4 regions of the Allobosea sp. TAF32 genome follow, and region 3 is predicted to be linked to each of the others. Evidence: predicted binding sites of a transcription regulator. Region 3 holds the regulator's gene; each other region holds the start of a gene.
The links. Region 3 encodes LexA, which represses DNA repair genes until DNA is damaged. Its sites were predicted from a motif close to TGTTCNNNNTGTGTTCNG; they were not measured.
Positions count from the first base shown of each region.

Region 1 (4,210 bases), on a different contig from region 3:
CGGCAATTCCGCCGGCGAAATCATGGTCGAGCACTTCGATATCGATCTCGAAATTCAGCCTGAGCGAACGGGGGTCGAGGTTCGAGGAGCCGACATAGGCCCAGCAACCATCGACGACGAAGAGCTTGGAATGGTCGAACGGGCCGGTCGAGCGCCAGATTCGGCAGTAATTCTTGAGAATCTGGTCGAATTGCGCAGTCATCGCCCTGTCGACCAGCACCAGATTGTTGACGGAGGGGACGATGATGTCGATATCGACGCCGCGCCGCGCCGCCGTGACGAGCGCGCTGATCAATTCCTGATCCGGCAGGAAATAGGGCGACATGATCCTGACGGAGCGCCGCGCGACCGAAAGTGCGCCCATCAAGAGCTTGTGATTGGTCTCCAGATAGCTGTCGGGGCCGGACGGAACGGCCCGCACGAGCGCGGCGAGTTCGCTGGCGGCAGGCAAGGTGATGTCCCATGCCGGGCCTTCGAGCGCCTCGCCGGAGGCGAAGCGCCAGTCCTCCGCCGCGACCATGAAGAGATCGGCGACGATGGGCCCGGTCAGGCGGAAATGCGTGTCATGGGCATAGGCGTCTCCTGCGAACTCGCGGGTGAAGCCCTGGCGGATGTTCATGCCGCCCATGAAGGCGACGGTCCCGTCGACGACGATGATCTTCCTGTGCGTCCGCAGATTGGCGTAGGGCAGCCTGAGGCCCATGATGATGTTGCCGTTGAACACGTCGACCGCGACGCCGCCCTCGCGCAGATGGCCGGCGATGCTTGGCACCGAATAGCGGGCGCCGACCGCATCGATCAGCACGCGCACCGCGATCCCGCGCCGATGCGCGGCGATCAGCGCATCGGCGATGCGCAGGCCGATAGGGTCGCGGTCGAAGATGTAGCTCTCGAGGATGACGCTGCGCTCGGCCGCCCCGATGGCGGCAAGCATGGCGCTGTAGGCTTCGTCGCCGCTTCGCAGGGTTTCGATGCTGTTGCCGGTGGTCAGAGGATGGCGGGCGACGCGGTCGCCCAAAGTCTTGAGCGCCGCGAAGCGCTGCCCGAACCGCGCCCCGACCACCTTGTCGCTGGCGTGGAAGTGCGTTCCGGGTCGACCATGGCCGGGCCGTTGCGCCAGGATCGTGGCGCGTCGGATCCGGTTCACGCCCGCAATCGCATAGAGAAGGGGGCCGACGATCGGCGAAAGGATGATGACGCCGGTCCAGCCGATGGCGGCGCGCACTTCGTCCTTCGTCATCACCGCATGCGCGCCTGCGACGGCCGCCATCACGATGGAGATGGCGGCAAGGATATGCGGCCAATAGGCTTGGAGAATCCCCCACATGCCCGTGAAGCTAGCGCGTGGGCGGCCGGTTCGCCATGGCGGCGGTTTGGAGGGGGCGTCCCGATCGCCAGGAAGACGGTGCGCCCCATTCGCTGTCATCACGCGTCAGGGATGGGAGGGAGGGCGGCGAGACCGGACTCGCCTTCCGCCGGGGAGAGGCTTATAAAGGAACAAAGAGAGAACAGTTACCTTATTGCCATGCCCGTAACCACTACCTTGACCTTGGCCGATCTGCGCCGCAGCCTTGCCGAAGGGGCCCTACGCGCCGGGCCGGCTTCGCAGGCGCGGATCGGCCTGGGCGTGGCTTCGCTGGACGAGACCCTGAATGGCGGTCTCGCGCGGGCGGCACTGCACGAGGTCTACGCCGCCGAGATTGCCGATCTCGCCGCCGCGACCGGCTTCGCGCTCGGACTCGCTTTGAGGGCGGGGGCAGCGGAGGAAAAGGCTGCTGAACGGCCGATCCTTTGGGCACGGCAGGATTTCGTCGATGCCGAGGCGGGCCGGCTGCACGCGCCGGGGCTCAACGAACTCGGCCTCGACCCGGCGCGCCTCCTGCTGGTGCGGGCGCGCGACGGCGAAAGCGTGCTGCGGGCCGGTGCCGAGGCGGCGCGCTGCCCGGCGCTCGGCGCCGTGCTGATCGAGCCCTGGGGGGAGCCGCGCTCCTTCGACCTGACGGCGAGCCGCCGCCTCGTCTTGGCGGCCGAAGGCTCGGGCGTCCCGGTTCTGCTGCTGCGGGTGGCGGCGGCCGAGGCGCCGAGCGCGGCGCGCACGCGCTGGCAGGTCCGGACGCTCGCCTCGCGGGCGCTGGAGGCCAATGCCCCGGGTGCCCCGGCCTTCGCCTTGAGATTGCTGCGCCAGCGCGGCGGCGCGGCGGAACGTGAGTGGCGTGTGGAGTGGGACCGTGATCGACGATCTTTCGCGGAACGCAGCCTTTTCGACCGATCCGACAGACTGGCTTCCCGGACAGACCATGCCGCGCCGCTATCTCGCCCTCTGGTTCCCCTTCCTGGCGACGGACAGGTTGCGGCGGACGGGCGCGATTCCGGCCTTCGGCGCGCCGGCTGAGAAGCCGTATGTCCTGGTCGAGACGCAGCACAACGCGCTGCGCCTGGTCGATTGTGACCGGCGTGCTCTCGATCTCGGTCTGGCCCGCGGCCTGACGCTGGCTGATGCCCGCGCCCGTATCCCCGATCTCGTCGCGCTGGAGGCCGAGCCGCAGGCGGACCGCCAGTTTCTAGAAGCGCTCGCTGCCTTCTGCGACCGCTTCACGCCCCTGGCCGCGCTCGATGAGCCGCATGGTCTCATGCTCGACATCACCGGCTGCGCCCATCTCTTCGGTGGCGAGGAGGGGATGGTCGGCCTTGTGCGGCGGGTGATGGACCGGATGGGCTTGAGCCTGAAAGCCGCCATCGCCGGCACGCCCGATGCCGCCCGCGCCTGCGCCCGCTTCGCACGGGGAGGCATTATCCCGCCGGGGCAGGATGAAGCGGCGCTGCGACCGCTGCCGGTCGCGGCGCTGGAGGCCGAAGCGGAGACCGTGATCGCGCTCTCCCGCGCCGGCTTGAAGAGGCTGGCCGATCTCGCGGAGCGCCCCTCGGAAACCCTCTCCGCCCGCTTCGGCGAGGGGTTGGCGATGAAGCTCCGGCGCATCCTCGGCCACGAGGATAGGCGCATCGTGCCGCTGCGTCCGCCGCCCGATTGCGTGGTCGAGCGCCATTTCGCCGAGCCCTTCGCCGATACTGCGAGCCTCGAGGCCGAGGTCACCCGCCTGATCGGGGAAGCCGCGCGGGTGCTGGAGGCGCGCGGCGAAGGCGGGCGCGTCTTCGAGATCGCCTTCTTCCGCAGCGACGGCGCTGTCCGCCGTCTCGCCATCGAGACCGGCCGGCCCTCGCGCGATGCCAAGGCGCTGCTCCGGCTCTATCGCGAGCGTATCGAGGCGCTGGCCGATCCGCTCGATCCCGGTTTCGGCTTCGATGCGATCAAGCTCGCCGTGCCGGTCTGCGAACCGCTGAACACGCCGCAACACAGCCTCGATGGCCGCGCCGTCGAGGAGGAGGCCGTGGCTGATCTCGTCGACCGGCTCGTCACCCGCTTCGGCCGTGACCGGGTGCTGCGCTTCGCGGCGCAGGACACGCACCATCCCGTTCGTGCGGCAAAAGCGCTCTCGGCCGCCGCGCCGCTGTCGCAAGCGCCCTGGCCCGAACCCGAGCCGGCGGAGCCGCCGGCCCGCCCGCTCCAGCTCTTCGAGCCGCCACAGCCGGTCGAGGCCATCGCGGAAGTGCCGGACGGCCCCCCGATCCGCTTCCGCTGGCGGCGTCTCACCCATGACGTCGCCCGCGCCGAAGGTCCCGAGCGCATCGCCCCCGAATGGTGGCGCGACGGCAGCGACGAGCCGATGCGCGACTATTACCGCGTCGAGGATGCGCAGGGCCGGCGGTTCTGGCTTTATCGCACCGGCTTCTACGAAGCCGACAGCGCGCCGCCGCGCTGGTTCCTGCACGGGCTCTTCGCATGAATCAGATTGCGAGCCCCTTCGCCGAACCCGTTGCGGCAACGAATTTTTCTTTCCTGCGCGGCGCCTCGCCGGGGCCGAATATGGTGCTGACGGCGCTGCTGCTTGGATATGCCGGTATCGGCATCGCCGATCGCAACACGGTGGCGGGCGTCGTGCGTGCCTGGGCCGCGCTGAAGCATCTGCGTGAGGACGGCTTGCCGGCGCCGGAAAAGGTGCGCGAGGGCGGTTGCCCGGGCGAGTATGTCTGGATTGAGAACCCGGCCTTCGCGGAGGTGCCCTTCACCCCCGAGCAGATGAAGGCGATGGCGGAGAGCTTCAAGCTCGCGACCGGCACCCGCCTCGTCTTCGCCGACGGCACGCCCGACATC
Region 1 covers NZ_JBFRDM010000004.1:107,023-111,232, forward strand. The annotation lists gene AB4Z16_RS10490 (phospholipase D-like domain-containing protein) at 1-1,327, opposite strand, end outside; gene AB4Z16_RS10495 (ImuA family protein) at 1,526-2,392, shown strand; gene AB4Z16_RS10500 (Y-family DNA polymerase) at 2,298-3,842, shown strand; gene AB4Z16_RS10505 (error-prone DNA polymerase) at 3,839-4,210, shown strand, end outside.
Region 1: the regulator LexA is predicted to act here: its motif matches at 1,494-1,511, upstream of AB4Z16_RS10495 (ImuA family protein).

Region 2 (4,210 bases), on a different contig from region 3:
CTGGGCCGCGCGCTCGCGCCGCTCTATGACCTCATGCAGACCATCCCGAGCTTCGTCTATCTGATCCCGGTGGCGATGGTGCTCGGGCTCGGGCGCGCGCCGGCGCTGGTCGCGACGTTGATCTATGCGCTGCCGCCCTTCGCGCGGCTGACGGAACTGGGCCTGCGCGGCGTCGACCCCGGTTTCATCGAGGCCGCCCGGGCGCTCGGCCTGCGACCCCGGCAGAGCTTCTGGCTGATCGAGCTGCCGCTTGCCCAGCCCACGATCCTGCAAGGGCTGAACCAGGCGATCATGATGGCGCTGGCCATGGTCGTCGTCGCCTCGATGATCGGCGCCAAGGGGCTCGGCGAGATCGTCCTGCTCGGCTTGCAGCGGGCCGATCCCGGCCTCGGCTTCGTCGGCGGGCTCGCCATCGTCCTGCTCGCCGTGCTGCTGGACCGGATGGCGCAGGCCGTCCTCGTGTCGCGGCGGCAGGGTGGCTGATTGTCGGGAGCCGGGCGAGGAACGCTCGGCGCTTCGTCCGCGACAAGCCGAGCCGGCCACGCTATGAGCTTGCGCGCGCCGTTTCGGCGCGGGCTTTGAAACGCGCAAAGGCTACGGACGATGAATGCGACGGCCGCACTGACGATCGTTCCGCCGGACGCGCCGCTGCGGGGCAGGGTGGTGCCGCCCGGCTCGAAATCCATCACGAACCGTGCCTTGCTCGTGGCGGCGCTGGCCGGAGGCACGAGCCGGCTGACCGGCGCCCTGAAGAGCGACGACACCCGCTACATGGCGCAGGCGGTTCGCGCGATGGGCGTCGCGGTCGAGGAGCCTGATGCGACCACCTTTGTCGTCGCCGGAACCGGCCGGCTGCAGCCGCCGGCCGAGCCGCTCTTCCTCGGCAACGCCGGTACTGCGACACGCTTCCTGACCGCAGCCGCCGCGCTGGTCGACGGCACCGTGATCGTCGACGGCGACGAGCACATGCGCAAACGCCCGATCGCGCCGCTGGTCGAGGCGCTGCGGACATTGGATGTCGCGGTGACGGCTCCGAGCGGTTGCCCCCCGGTTAAGGTCCAGGGGCAGGGGAGCTTCCCCGCCGGACGCGTGGAGATCGATGGCGGCTTGTCCAGCCAGTATGTGTCCGCCCTGCTGATGGCGGCGGCCTGCGGGCGTGGGCCTGTCGAGATCGCCTTGACGGGCAAGGAAATCGGCGCCCGCGGCTATATCGATCTGACGCTGGCGGTGATGAAGGCCTTCGGAGCGAAGGTTTCACAGCCGGATCCGGCGACATGGCGGGTGGAGCCCACCGGCTACAGGGCGGCCGACTTCCTGGTCGAACCCGATGCCTCCGCCGCCACCTATCTCTGGGCGGCCGAGGTGCTGACCGGCGGCGCTATCGATCTCGGCGTCGCCCCCTCGGCCTTCACCCAGCCCGATGCCGCCGCGCACAAGGTCATCGCCAGCTTTCCGAACCTTCCGGACGTCATCGACGGCTCGCAGATGCAGGATGCGGTTCCCACGCTCGCCGTGCTCGCGGCCTTCAACCGGCGGCCGGTTCGCTTCGTCGGGATCGCCAATCTGCGTGTCAAGGAATGCGACCGGGTGTCGGCCTTGGCGCAGGGGTTGTCGCGCATCCGGCCGGGCCTCGGCGTGGAGGAGGGCGACGATCTTCTGGTCGCGTCCGATCCGGCCCTCACCGGACAGACCCTTCCAGCGCGGATCGACAGCCATGCCGATCACCGCATCGCGATGAGCTTCGCACTGGCGGGTCTCAAGCTCAACGGCATCACCATCCTGGACCCCGCCTGCGTCGGCAAGACCTATCCCGGCTATTGGCGGGCGCTGGTTTCGCTCGGCGTCAGGCTGGAGGGCGACCTGCCATAGCCCTCCGACGGTTCGTCTGCGGCGACCGCCGGGCGCCGCGATTCGATAGGGGAAAACCACTTGAACAAAACGAGAACATCATTGATAATGCCTTAATCGGCCGATAGGGTTCGGCTCCGGTCAAGCGGCCGGTTTGTGTGAAGTGCGCAGGAAGTGGAGCCTGTCATGGCTGGTAGCGTCAACAAGGTCATTCTGGTCGGCAATCTCGGGCGCGACCCCGAAGTGCGCCGCCTCGGCAGCGGCGAGCCTGTCGTCAATCTGCGTATCGCCACCTCCGAGACCTGGCGCGACAAGCAGAGCGGCGAGCGCAAGGAGCGCACCGAGTGGCACTCGGTCGTGATCTTCAACGAGAACCTGGCGAAAGTGGCCGAGCAGTACCTCAAGAAGGGCTCGAAGATTTACATCGAGGGTCAGCTCCAGACCCGGAAATGGCAGGACCAGTCCGGCGTGGAGAAATACACCACGGAGATCGTGCTGCAGCGCTTCCGCGGCGAACTCACCATCCTCGACAGCCGCCAGGGCGGCTCGGATGAGTACAGCGAGGGCGGCGGTGGCGGCGGCTACGTCGACGATCGCTCGGGCGGCGGTGGCTCCTTCGGCCGCTCCGGCGCGATGGGCGGTGGCGGAGCTTCGCGCCAGCCGGCCATGCCCGGCGGCGGTGGCGGTGGCCGTTCCTCGTCGACCCATCTCGACGACGATATTCCGTTCTGATGTGCGGTACATAGGCGCGATGCCCTCCCGCACGCCGTGGTTGGGTCAGTCGAGAGACACGTTGTAGCTAGCAGCCAGGACCCCGCGCAGTTCGTCCCAATCGGCGTGAGCGAGGTGCGGAATCCCCACAGCCCCACGATAGGGCGCCTTCAGACCTGTTGAAGTGGAGATGTGAACTACGGGGCCGGGCGGCAAGAGTGCCTTTTGGGCAGCGATGCGCAAGGCTGCCAGACCCGCGGCCGACGCCGGCTCGCTCCATAGACCGTCGAGCGCCAAGGCAGCCTGGGCATCCGCAATACTCCGATCGTGAACCGCAACAGCGTGCCCCCTGGACCGATGCAGTGCGGCTATTCCACGAAAGCCGCCGCGGGCGGAGCCAATACCGTGAGCAATGGTTTCGACCGGCTCGAGGGTACTGGACGAGCCGCTGGCGCAGAACCGGCCAAGGGCATCCGATCCCTCGGGCTCGGCGGCGATCAAGATAGGCTCTTCCGTCGCCAGGCCCAGTGCCTTGAGCTCGGAAAAGCCTTTGCCGATCCCGAACAGCAGCTCGCCGTAGCTCGTCGGTACGGACACTGCGGCAGGTACTCGTCCGAGTTCGAGGAAGAGTTCATATGCGATGGTCTTGTAGCCCTCTGGGCCGAATGGATGGCCGGTATGGGTCGGGGCCGTGTTGCCAATCAGATACCAACCCGGCTGGCGCGACAGGACATCGAGGAGCGGCCACCGCGCCGTGCGTGGCATCGCGATCACGGCGGCACCATAGGCGCGCATCTGTCGTGCATGGGCCGGCGAAACCGCGTCGTCGCAAAGCACGATGCATTTCAGACCGGCGCGTGCCGAGTAGGCCGCGGCCGAAGCGCCATGATTGCCGGATGAAGAGATGACCGTGCCAAGGGCGCCGGCGGCGGCAGCAGCGCTGACGGTGCAAAGGCTCAGGCGGTCCTTGTGACTCCAGCTCGGATTGGCGCTCTCGTCCTTGACGAAGAGCTCGGGCAGGCAGGCCCAAGCGGCCGCCCGCGGCGCAGAAACCAGCGGCGTCGCGCCCTCGCCGCAGGACAGGCCGGGCAGGAGTGGCGGCAGGAGCGGCGCCCAGCGTTCGAGGCCGCTGCCGAAGCGTGGCGCAAACAGGTCGCCTGCAAGTCGCTCGTAGGCGTAGCCGACCTCGTAGGGATAATGGAACGGCTCGGCGCCGGTCTCGTCGATATGAGCGACGAACGGAGGAACCTGCGGATAGAGCGGGCGCCGAACGCCATCGGACATCGAGATCAGGGCGTCGGCCAGGGATGGCGATGTGGTGACCCAGGACGGCACAGCCGCCTCCGGGCCACGATCGGCGAAGCGGTCCATTCTTGCCTCAGCGCAGCGGCAGGGCGTAGATCTGGCCGCCGCGCGTCCAGAGGTCGTTCTGGCCGCGTTCGAGGCCTATGCGCGAGCCCTTGCCGAGATTGCGCTCGAAGATCTCGCCATAGTTGCCGACGGCGGCGATCATCCGGGCGACCCAGCGCTCGTCGAGACCGAGCGCCTTGCCGAGGCCCGGCTCGCTGCCGAGCAGGCGCTTGACGGCCGGCGGGCCTTTCGCGGCAAGTTCTGCCGCATTGGCGGAGGTCACACCCATCTCCTCGGCCTC
Region 2 covers NZ_JBFRDM010000004.1:347,139-351,348, forward strand. The annotation lists gene AB4Z16_RS11625 (ABC transporter permease) at 1-483, shown strand, start outside; gene AB4Z16_RS11630 (3-phosphoshikimate 1-carboxyvinyltransferase) at 604-1,869, shown strand; gene ssb (single-stranded DNA-binding protein) at 2,035-2,580, shown strand; gene AB4Z16_RS11640 (threonine synthase) at 2,626-3,930, opposite strand; gene AB4Z16_RS11645 (amino acid ABC transporter substrate-binding protein) at 3,938-4,210, opposite strand, start outside.
Region 2: the regulator LexA is predicted to act here: its motif matches at 1,930-1,947, upstream of ssb (single-stranded DNA-binding protein).

Region 3 (4,210 bases):
CCGGCTCAGCCATCTCGACGCCCAAGGCCAGGCGCATATGGTCGATGTCGGCGACAAGGCCGAGACGACCCGCACGGCAATAGCCGAGGGCAGCGTCGTGATGGCGCCGGAGACGATCGCGATCGTGCGCGACGGCAACGCCAAGAAGGGCGACGTGCTCGGCACGGCGCGCCTCGCCGGCATCATGGCCGCCAAGCGCACGCATGAGCTGATTCCGCTCTGCCACCCACTGCTGCTCAGCAAGATCGCCGTCGATCTCGAACTGGACGAGGCCTTGCCGGGCGTGCGCGTGCGCGCCGAGGTGAAGATGAAGGGCCAGACCGGCGTCGAGATGGAGGCGCTCACCGCCGTCTCCGTCGCCTGTCTCACAGTCTACGACATGGTCAAGGCGGTCGACCGGGCGATGCGGATCGAGAATATCCGGTTGCTTCACAAATCCGGCGGCCAGTCCGGCGACTACGAGGCGAAAGCCCGCTGATGGCGCTCACCCCGGTCCCCGTCGCGCGCAAGGCGCTGCTCGACAGCGTTCCGGGGCCGATCGGGGCGGAAACCCTGCCGCTCGCGCAATGCGCCTGGCGGGTGCTCGCAGCCGATCTGAAGGCGCTCAGAACTCAGCCGCCCTTCGCCAACTCCGCCATGGATGGCTATGCCGTGCGTGCCGACGACATGGCCGAAGGTGCGACGCTTGCCGTGATCGGCGAATCCGCCGCCGGCCGGGCCTATGAGGGCACGGTTGGACCGGGACAGGCCGTGCGCATCTTCACCGGCGCGCCGATGCCGGAGGGCGCCGACACGATCCTAATGCAGGAAGACGCAGACGGCGTCGGTAGCCCGGAGATCCGCGTGCGGGTGTCGCCGGCCAAGGGCAAATTCCTGCGCGCAGCGGGCCTCGATTTCCACGAAGGCGACGTCCTGCTGAAGGCCGGGCGCGTGCTCGACAGCGCAGCGCTCGGGCTAGCCGCCGCGATGGGACATCCGACGCTGCCAGTCCGGCGCAAGCCGTTGGTCGCGATTCTCGCCACCGGCGACGAACTGGTGGCGCCGGGCGATCCGGTCGGGCGCGACCAGATCGTCGCCTCGAACTCCTTCGCCCTTGCCGCGCTGGTCGAGAAGGCCGGCGGCGCAGTGCTCGATCTCGGCATCGCCCGCGACGACCATGCCGACCTCGCGGCCAAGATCGCTCAGGCGCGCGACGCCGACGCCAACGTGCTGATCACGCTCGGCGGCGCCTCGGTGGGTGCCCACGATCTCGTACAGGAAGCGCTGACGCGGGCCGGGATGTCGCTTGGCTTCTGGAAGATCGCGATGCGACCGGGCAAGCCGATGATGACCGGCCGGCTCGGCCGGATGGTCGTGGTCGGGCTTCCCGGAAACCCGGTCTCCTCGATCGTCTGCGGCCACCTCTTCGTGCTGCCGCTGATCGAAGCCCTGCTCGGCCTGGCCGATGCGGATCGCGATCGCAGCATCCCCGCCCGCCTCGGCCGCGACCTGCCGGGCAATGACGAGCGTGAGGATTATCTGCGCTCGGAGCTGGCGCTGACGCCCGATGGTTGGGTTGCAACGCCTTTCGACCGGCAGGATTCCTCCATGCTCGGCACATTGGCGCGGGCGCAGGCGCTGACGATCCGCCCGGCCCATGCTGCGCCGGCCAGGATAGGCGACCTCTGCCGTATCCTGCCGCTGCTGTAGACAGGCGCCCTCGCGCGAACGGGTTGCGGAACACAAGGCGAACAGTTATGGTGTTCGTGATTTGTTTCGAATCTACGCTTTTCCGGGGCCGGCGGGATCATGCTGACACGCAAGCAACACGAACTCCTGCGCTTCATCCAGGAACGCTTGCGTGAGAGCGGGGTGCCGCCCTCCTTCGACGAGATGAAGGACGCGCTCGATCTGCGCTCGAAATCCGGCATCCACCGGCTGATCATGGCGCTGGAGGAGCGCGGCTTCATCCGCCGCCTGCCCAACCGGGCGCGTGCGCTCGAAGTCATCAAGATGCCCGATGGACTCGGTACGCCGCAGCAGCGGCCGCGTTTCAGCCCTGCGGTCGTCCAGGGCGGGCTCGGCACGCAGCCCAATCTCGGCAAACCCCGCCCCACCGCCGATGAGGACAGCCGTTCCTCCATCGCGATCCCGGTCATGGGCCGCATCGCCGCCGGCACACCGATTTCGGCCATTCAGAACCGCAGCCACACCGTCTCGTTGCCGCCCGACATGCTCGGCTCCGGCGAGCATTACGCGCTCGAAGTGCGCGGTGACTCGATGGTCGAAGCCGGCATCCTCGACGGCGACACCGTCATCATCCGCAAGCAGGACTCGGCCAATACCGGCGATATCGTCGTGGCACTGATCGACGACGAGGAGGCGACACTCAAGCGGCTGCGCAAACGCGGCTCCTCGATCGCGCTCGAAGCCGCCAATCCCGCCTATGAGACGCGTGTGCTTGGGCCGGACCGGGTCAAGATTCAGGGCCGCCTCGTCAATCTGATGCGGCGTTACTGAAGCCGCTCGACCTCGGCTTCGCCATCGGCGGATGCTGGCGGAATGCTGATGCTCGTTGCAGCGGGCGCCGCCAGACGCGGTTCGCGTCGGCGGCTCCACGGCCGATCGGCTGCGCTGGGCTCTGAGATGCGGCTGCTCCATCCCGACGCCGTGCGGTAGAGCGAGGTCGCGCCGTCGCGTGACAGTCCCATTCGCTCGATCAGCCGCGCCTTGCAGGCGCCGCTCCAGGGAATGGCGGTGACGACGAGGTCGGCCCGCAGGCAGTCCTCGATGATCGCCAACCGGTCGCGCGTGTAGGAAACCGTGCGCTTGTCAGCCGTTTGCGCAACACAACCCAGCTGATCGCAAGCGATGCCGGCGCGCAGCGTCGGATCGTCCGGCGAGCGGCTGTCGCCATCGGCACCCAGCCATTGCTGCAGCACGAAGCGGCTGGGCTTGCCGGCGACCGCAAGGCGTCCATCGGGGGCCCGCACAGCAAGCCCCGAGCCGTCGCGTTCGATCAGGATTTCCGGCCGCTCCGGCTTTCCGGCGATGGCGACGCCGAGCACGATGGGGACCGCCGCCAGCCAGCGCCAGGCCGTGGTCCAAAGCGTCAGCCAAAGCAACGCCAGCACGAAGCAGGTCAGCACGACCGGGCTGAAGGCGGCGATCATCACGGTGGAATGGTCGATGCTTGCCACCCAGTGCGCCACCTTGAGCACGACGTCGGACGCCAGCCCCATCAGCGCCCAGGCGGGCCAGTCCAGCCCGAAGGGATAGGCCAGCACGCCGAACACCGCCGCCGGCATGACGAAGAGCGAGACGAAGGGCAGCGCCATCGCGTTGCCGAGCAGGCCGAAAGGATTGAAGGTCTGGAAGTGATAGGCCCCGAAAGGCGCTGTTGCGGCCGTCGCCAGCAAGGTGGTGACGATGATGCCGAGCGCCGCTGCCCAGACCGGCCCGAGCGGCCATGGCAGGCTCGGGGGCGGCTCCGTGCATTTTCGGCTCTCCCAGCGTTCGGCAAAGGCGATCAGGGCCGCAACCGCGCCGAATGACATCTGGAAGCTCGGTCCGAGCAGCGCCTCCGGCTCGCGCAGCAGCACGATCATGGCGGCGAGAGAGAGATTGCGCATGCTCAGTGCAGCACGATCGACGAGGATCGCGCCGAGCATCACCAGCGTCATGATCAGCGAGCGTTCGGTCGCGACGTCACTGCCTGAAAAGATGCAGTAGGCGGTCGCGCCGAGCATCGCCGCGACGGCCGCGATCTTCTTGATCGGCCAGCGCAGCGCGGCAGTCTGGGAGAGCGCCAGCAGGGCGCGCACCAGCCAGAAAATCGTCCCGGCCGCGAGAACCATGTGCAGGCCTGAGATCGAGACGATGTGGTAGATCCCGGCCGCGCGCAGGTCATTGTTCGTCGCCTCGGTGATCAGGCCGCGCTTCCCCGTGACAAGGGCTGCAGCGACCGCCCCGCCCTGCCCGCCGCCCACTTCGGCGATGCGCCGGGTCAACGCGTTGCGGGCCCGGTCGATCGTGACATCGACGGCAAGGCGCGTCGGCATTGGATGCGGCGCGGGCGCCGACGCGATCTTGCCTGCGATACTGCCGACTGCGCCGATGCCGCGGAAGAAGGCATCGCGCCCGAAATCGTAACCGCCCGCCCGAGCTGGCCCCGGTGGAGGCAGGAGCCGCGCCGTCGCCGCGATATGATCCCCCGGAGCGACCGAGCCGG
Region 3 covers NZ_JBFRDM010000008.1:46,626-50,835, forward strand. The annotation lists gene moaC (cyclic pyranopterin monophosphate synthase MoaC) at 1-478, shown strand, start outside; gene AB4Z16_RS17325 (molybdopterin molybdotransferase MoeA) at 478-1,689, shown strand; gene lexA (transcriptional repressor LexA) at 1,789-2,499, shown strand; gene AB4Z16_RS17335 (ComEC/Rec2 family competence protein) at 2,493-4,210, opposite strand, start outside.

Region 4 (4,210 bases), 500 kb from region 3:
TTCCTCAAGAACGACGGCCAGATCGACCTCGTCGTTTCCGACGTGGTCATGCCCGAGATGGATGGCCCGACCTTGCTGGGCGAGTTGCGCAAGCGCAACCCGAATACCAAGGTCGTCTTCGTCTCCGGCTATGCCGAGGAGGCCTTCCGCAAGAACCTGCCGGAGGGCGAGGACTTCCACTTCCTGCCCAAGCCCTTCACGATGAAGCAGCTCGTCGAGACGGTGAAGGCGGCGATGGGCTGACGGGGCTTTTCGAGGGGCTCGGAGAAACCTTAAAACCTTGCGTCATTCTCGGGCGAAGCGGAGCCTCGACCCCAGAATCTCAGACCAGAGAGACGCCGGGAGCCCTTCGGCGAGAGATGCCCGGGTCAAGCCCGGGCATGACGACCAAAGCCCCTCAGCGCGCCGGAGCCGCGCTGACATCCGCGCCCTGCCGCGAAGCCAGCGCGCTCACCCCGATCAGTGCCAGGATGGTGATCACGGCCGAGAGGCTGAGATAATAGCCGACGAAGGGCAGACCCTTCTCGGTCGCGAGCCAGGTCGCGACGTAAGGAGCGAGCGAAGCGCCGACGATCCCGCCGAGATTGAAGGTGAGTGAGGCGCCGGTATAGCGCACGGATGTCGGGAACATCTCCGCCAGCGCCGTGCCCAGCGGCCCGTAGGTGAAGCCCATCAGCGACAGCCCGACGACGAAGAAGGCGAGCACGCCGAGTGTGCTGCCCGAGCCGAAGAGCGGCGCCAGCACGAAGCCGAAAACGGCAATGCCCAGCGTCGTCGCCAACAGGGTCTGGCGGCGCCCGAAGCGATCGGCCAGCACGGCCGAGACCGGGATGGTCAGGCCGAAGAACACGACCCCGATCATCTGCAGTGGCAGGAATTGATCGCGCGAGAAGCCGAGCTTCGTCGTGCCCCAGCTCAGCGAGAACACGGTCATCAGGTAGAACAGCACGAAGGTCGCGAGCGCCGCGAAAGTGCCGCAGAGCAGCGCGAGCTTGTGCTCGGCGAAGACGCTGACGAAGGGCACGCGCACCCGTTCGTGCTTCTCCATCGCCTTGCGGAAGGCAGGTGTCTCGCTGATCCGGAGGCGGACATAGAGCCCCATGAAGACGAGCAATGCGCTGGCGATGAACGGGATGCGCCAGCCGAAGCTGAAGAACTGCTCATCGGTCAGCAGCGCGTCGAGCGCGAGGAAGCTGCCGGTCGCGAGGATGAAGCCCACAGGCGCGCCGAGTTGCGGGAACATGCCGTACCAGGCCGATTTGCCGGGAGGGGCATTCTCAGTCGCGAGCAGCACCGCCCCGCCCCACTCGCCCCCGAGGCCGAGCCCCTGCCCAAGCCGGCAGAGCGCCAGCAGCAGCGGCGCGAGCACGCCGACCGCGGCATAGGTTGGCAGCAGGCCGATGGCCACGGTCGAGAGCCCCATCGTCATCAGCGCGGCGACGAGCGACGCCTTGCGGCCGATGCGATCGCCGAAATGGCCGAAGATGGCGGCGCCGATCGGCCGCGCGAAGAAGGCGATCGCGAAGGTCGCGAAGGACTGGAGCATGGCGGTGGTCGGATCGCCGCCCGGAAAGAACAGCTTCGGGAACACGATCACCGCAGCCGTCGCGTAGATGTAGAAGTCGAAGAACTCGATCGTCGTGCCGATCAGGCTCGCCAGCAGGATGCGTCGCGGCGAGTTCGGGGCCGTTTGGGCGGGGGCGGAGGACACGTTGGCAACTTTCGAAAACAAATGGAGATTCCCCGCGCAATAACAGGAAACGGCGGGCACCGAGATGGGAAACGCAGCGGCCAGCCATGCACCAATCGCATACGATGGGGATCACAAGAAATACCGCATGATAAAATAGCATAACGGGGGAGGCTCAAATTGCCCCTCCTGACACAAGCTGACATACAGAACAAAAAAAGAACTTGCTGACGGGAACAAAGAGTGATCATTCTGCTGTCAAGACTGATTGAGATGTCCCCTTGGCCCTGCCATAAGGAGCCCGAACTGTGAATCAGGCAAACCTCAGACTTGTGGAAGGCTCCTCGATGGACAAGGCCAAGGCGCTCGATGCGGCGCTCTCCCAGATCGAACGCGCCTTCGGCAAGGGTTCGATCATGCGGCTCGGCAAGAACCCGCAGGCGATCGAGATCGAGACGATCTCTACGGGCTCGCTTGGCCTCGACATCGCGCTGGGTGTCGGCGGCCTGCCCAAGGGCCGCGTCATCGAGATCTACGGGCCTGAATCCTCGGGCAAGACGACGCTGGCGCTGCACACCATCGCCGAGGCGCAGAAGAAGGGCGGCGTCTGCGCCTTTGTCGATGCCGAACATGCGCTCGATCCGGTCTATGCCCGCAAGCTCGGCGTCAATCTCGACGACCTGCTGATCTCCCAGCCCGACACCGGCGAACAGGCGCTCGAGATCACCGACACCCTCGTCCGCTCCGGGGCGATCGATGTGCTCGTGGTCGATTCCGTCGCAGCGCTCACGCCCCGCGCCGAAATCGAAGGCGAGATGGGCGATGTCCAACCTGGCCTGCAGGCCCGCCTGATGAGCCAGGCGCTGCGCAAGCTCACGGCCTCGATCTCGCGCTCGAACTGCATGGTGATCTTCATCAACCAGATCCGCATGAAGATCGGCGTGATGTACGGCTCGCCCGAGACCACCACTGGCGGCAACGCGCTCAAGTTCTACGCTTCCGTGCGCCTCGACATCCGCCGCGTCTCGACGCTGAAGGAGCGGGACGAGGCGACCGGCAACCAGGTCCGCGTCAAGGTCGTGAAGAACAAGGTCGCGCCGCCCTTCAAGCAGGTCGAGTTCGACATCATGTTCGGCGAGGGCATCTCGAAGGTCGGCGAGCTGATCGACCTCGGCGTCAAGGCAGGCATGGTCGAGAAGTCGGGCGCCTGGTTCTCCTTCGACAGCCAGCGTCTTGGCCAGGGCCGCGAGAACGCCAAGACCTTCCTCAAGAACAACCCCGATCTCGCCGCGAAGATCGAGGCCACGATCCGGCAGAACTCCGGCCTCGTCGCCGACCGCATCCTCGACCAGGCGAACCCGACCGACGACGATCTCGACGAGGGTGAGGCCTGAGCCGGACTGCTCTGGCGCGGAACGATGCAAGGGCGGCCTTCGGGCCGCCCTTTTCGTTTGAGAATAAGGCCTTGCCGGGTGTGCGCTGCGTCAAGCTTTCTGGACAGGGGCGGGCCGCCTGACTAGAACCGGACCTTCCTGCCGGACCTGCCCGGCCCCTGCCCGAGTTGAGAAGCGCAAACAGCGATGAGCGGCGTCAACGATATCCGGTCGACCTTCCTCGACTACTTCAAGTCCAACGGCCATGAAGTCGTGCCGTCGAGCCCGCTCGTACCGCGCAACGACCCGACGCTGATGTTCGCCAATTCGGGCATGGTGCAGTTCAAGAACGTCTTCACCGGGCAGGAGAAGCGTCCCTATTCGCGCGCCACAACCGCCCAGAAATGCGTGCGCGCCGGCGGCAAGCACAACGACCTCGACAATGTCGGCTACACCGCGCGCCACCACACCTTCTTCGAGATGCTGGGGAACTTCTCCTTCGGCGACTATTTCAAGGAGCAGGCGATCCATCACGCCTGGACGCTGGTCACGCGCGAATTCGGCCTGCCGAAGGACAAGCTCCTCGTTACCGTCTATTCCGAGGACGACGAGGCCCATGGCCTGTGGAAGAAGATCGCCGGCCTGACCGACGACAAGATCATCCGCATTCCGACCTCGGCGAATTTCTGGCGCATGGGCGACACCGGCCCCTGCGGCCCCTGCTCCGAGATCTTCTTCGATCACGGCGACCATATCTGGGGCGGCCCGCCGGGCTCCGCCGAGGAGGACGGCGATCGCTTCATCGAGATCTGGAACCTCGTGTTCATGCAATACGAGGAGGCTGCGGGCGGCATCCGCACCAATCTGCCGCGCCCCTCGATCGACACCGGCATGGGGCTGGAGCGCATCGCCGCCGTGCTCCAGGGCACGCATGACAACTACAATATCGATTTGTTCCGCGCCCTGATCAGCGCCATCGCCGACCTGACCTCCGTCGATGCCGATGGGCCGATGAAGGCGAGCCACCGCGTCATCGCCGACCATCTGCGCTGCTCCGCCTTCCTGATCGCCGACGGCGTGCTGCCCTCCAATGAGGGCCGCGGCTACGTCCTGCGCCGGATCATGCGCCGCGGCATGCGCCATGCGC
Region 4 covers NZ_JBFRDM010000008.1:544,949-549,158, forward strand. The annotation lists gene cckA (cell cycle histidine kinase CckA) at 1-243, shown strand, start outside; gene AB4Z16_RS19835 (MFS transporter) at 398-1,711, opposite strand; gene recA (recombinase RecA) at 1,999-3,084, shown strand; gene alaS (alanine--tRNA ligase) at 3,271-4,210, shown strand, end outside.
Region 4: the regulator LexA is predicted to act here: its motif matches at 1,898-1,915, upstream of recA (recombinase RecA).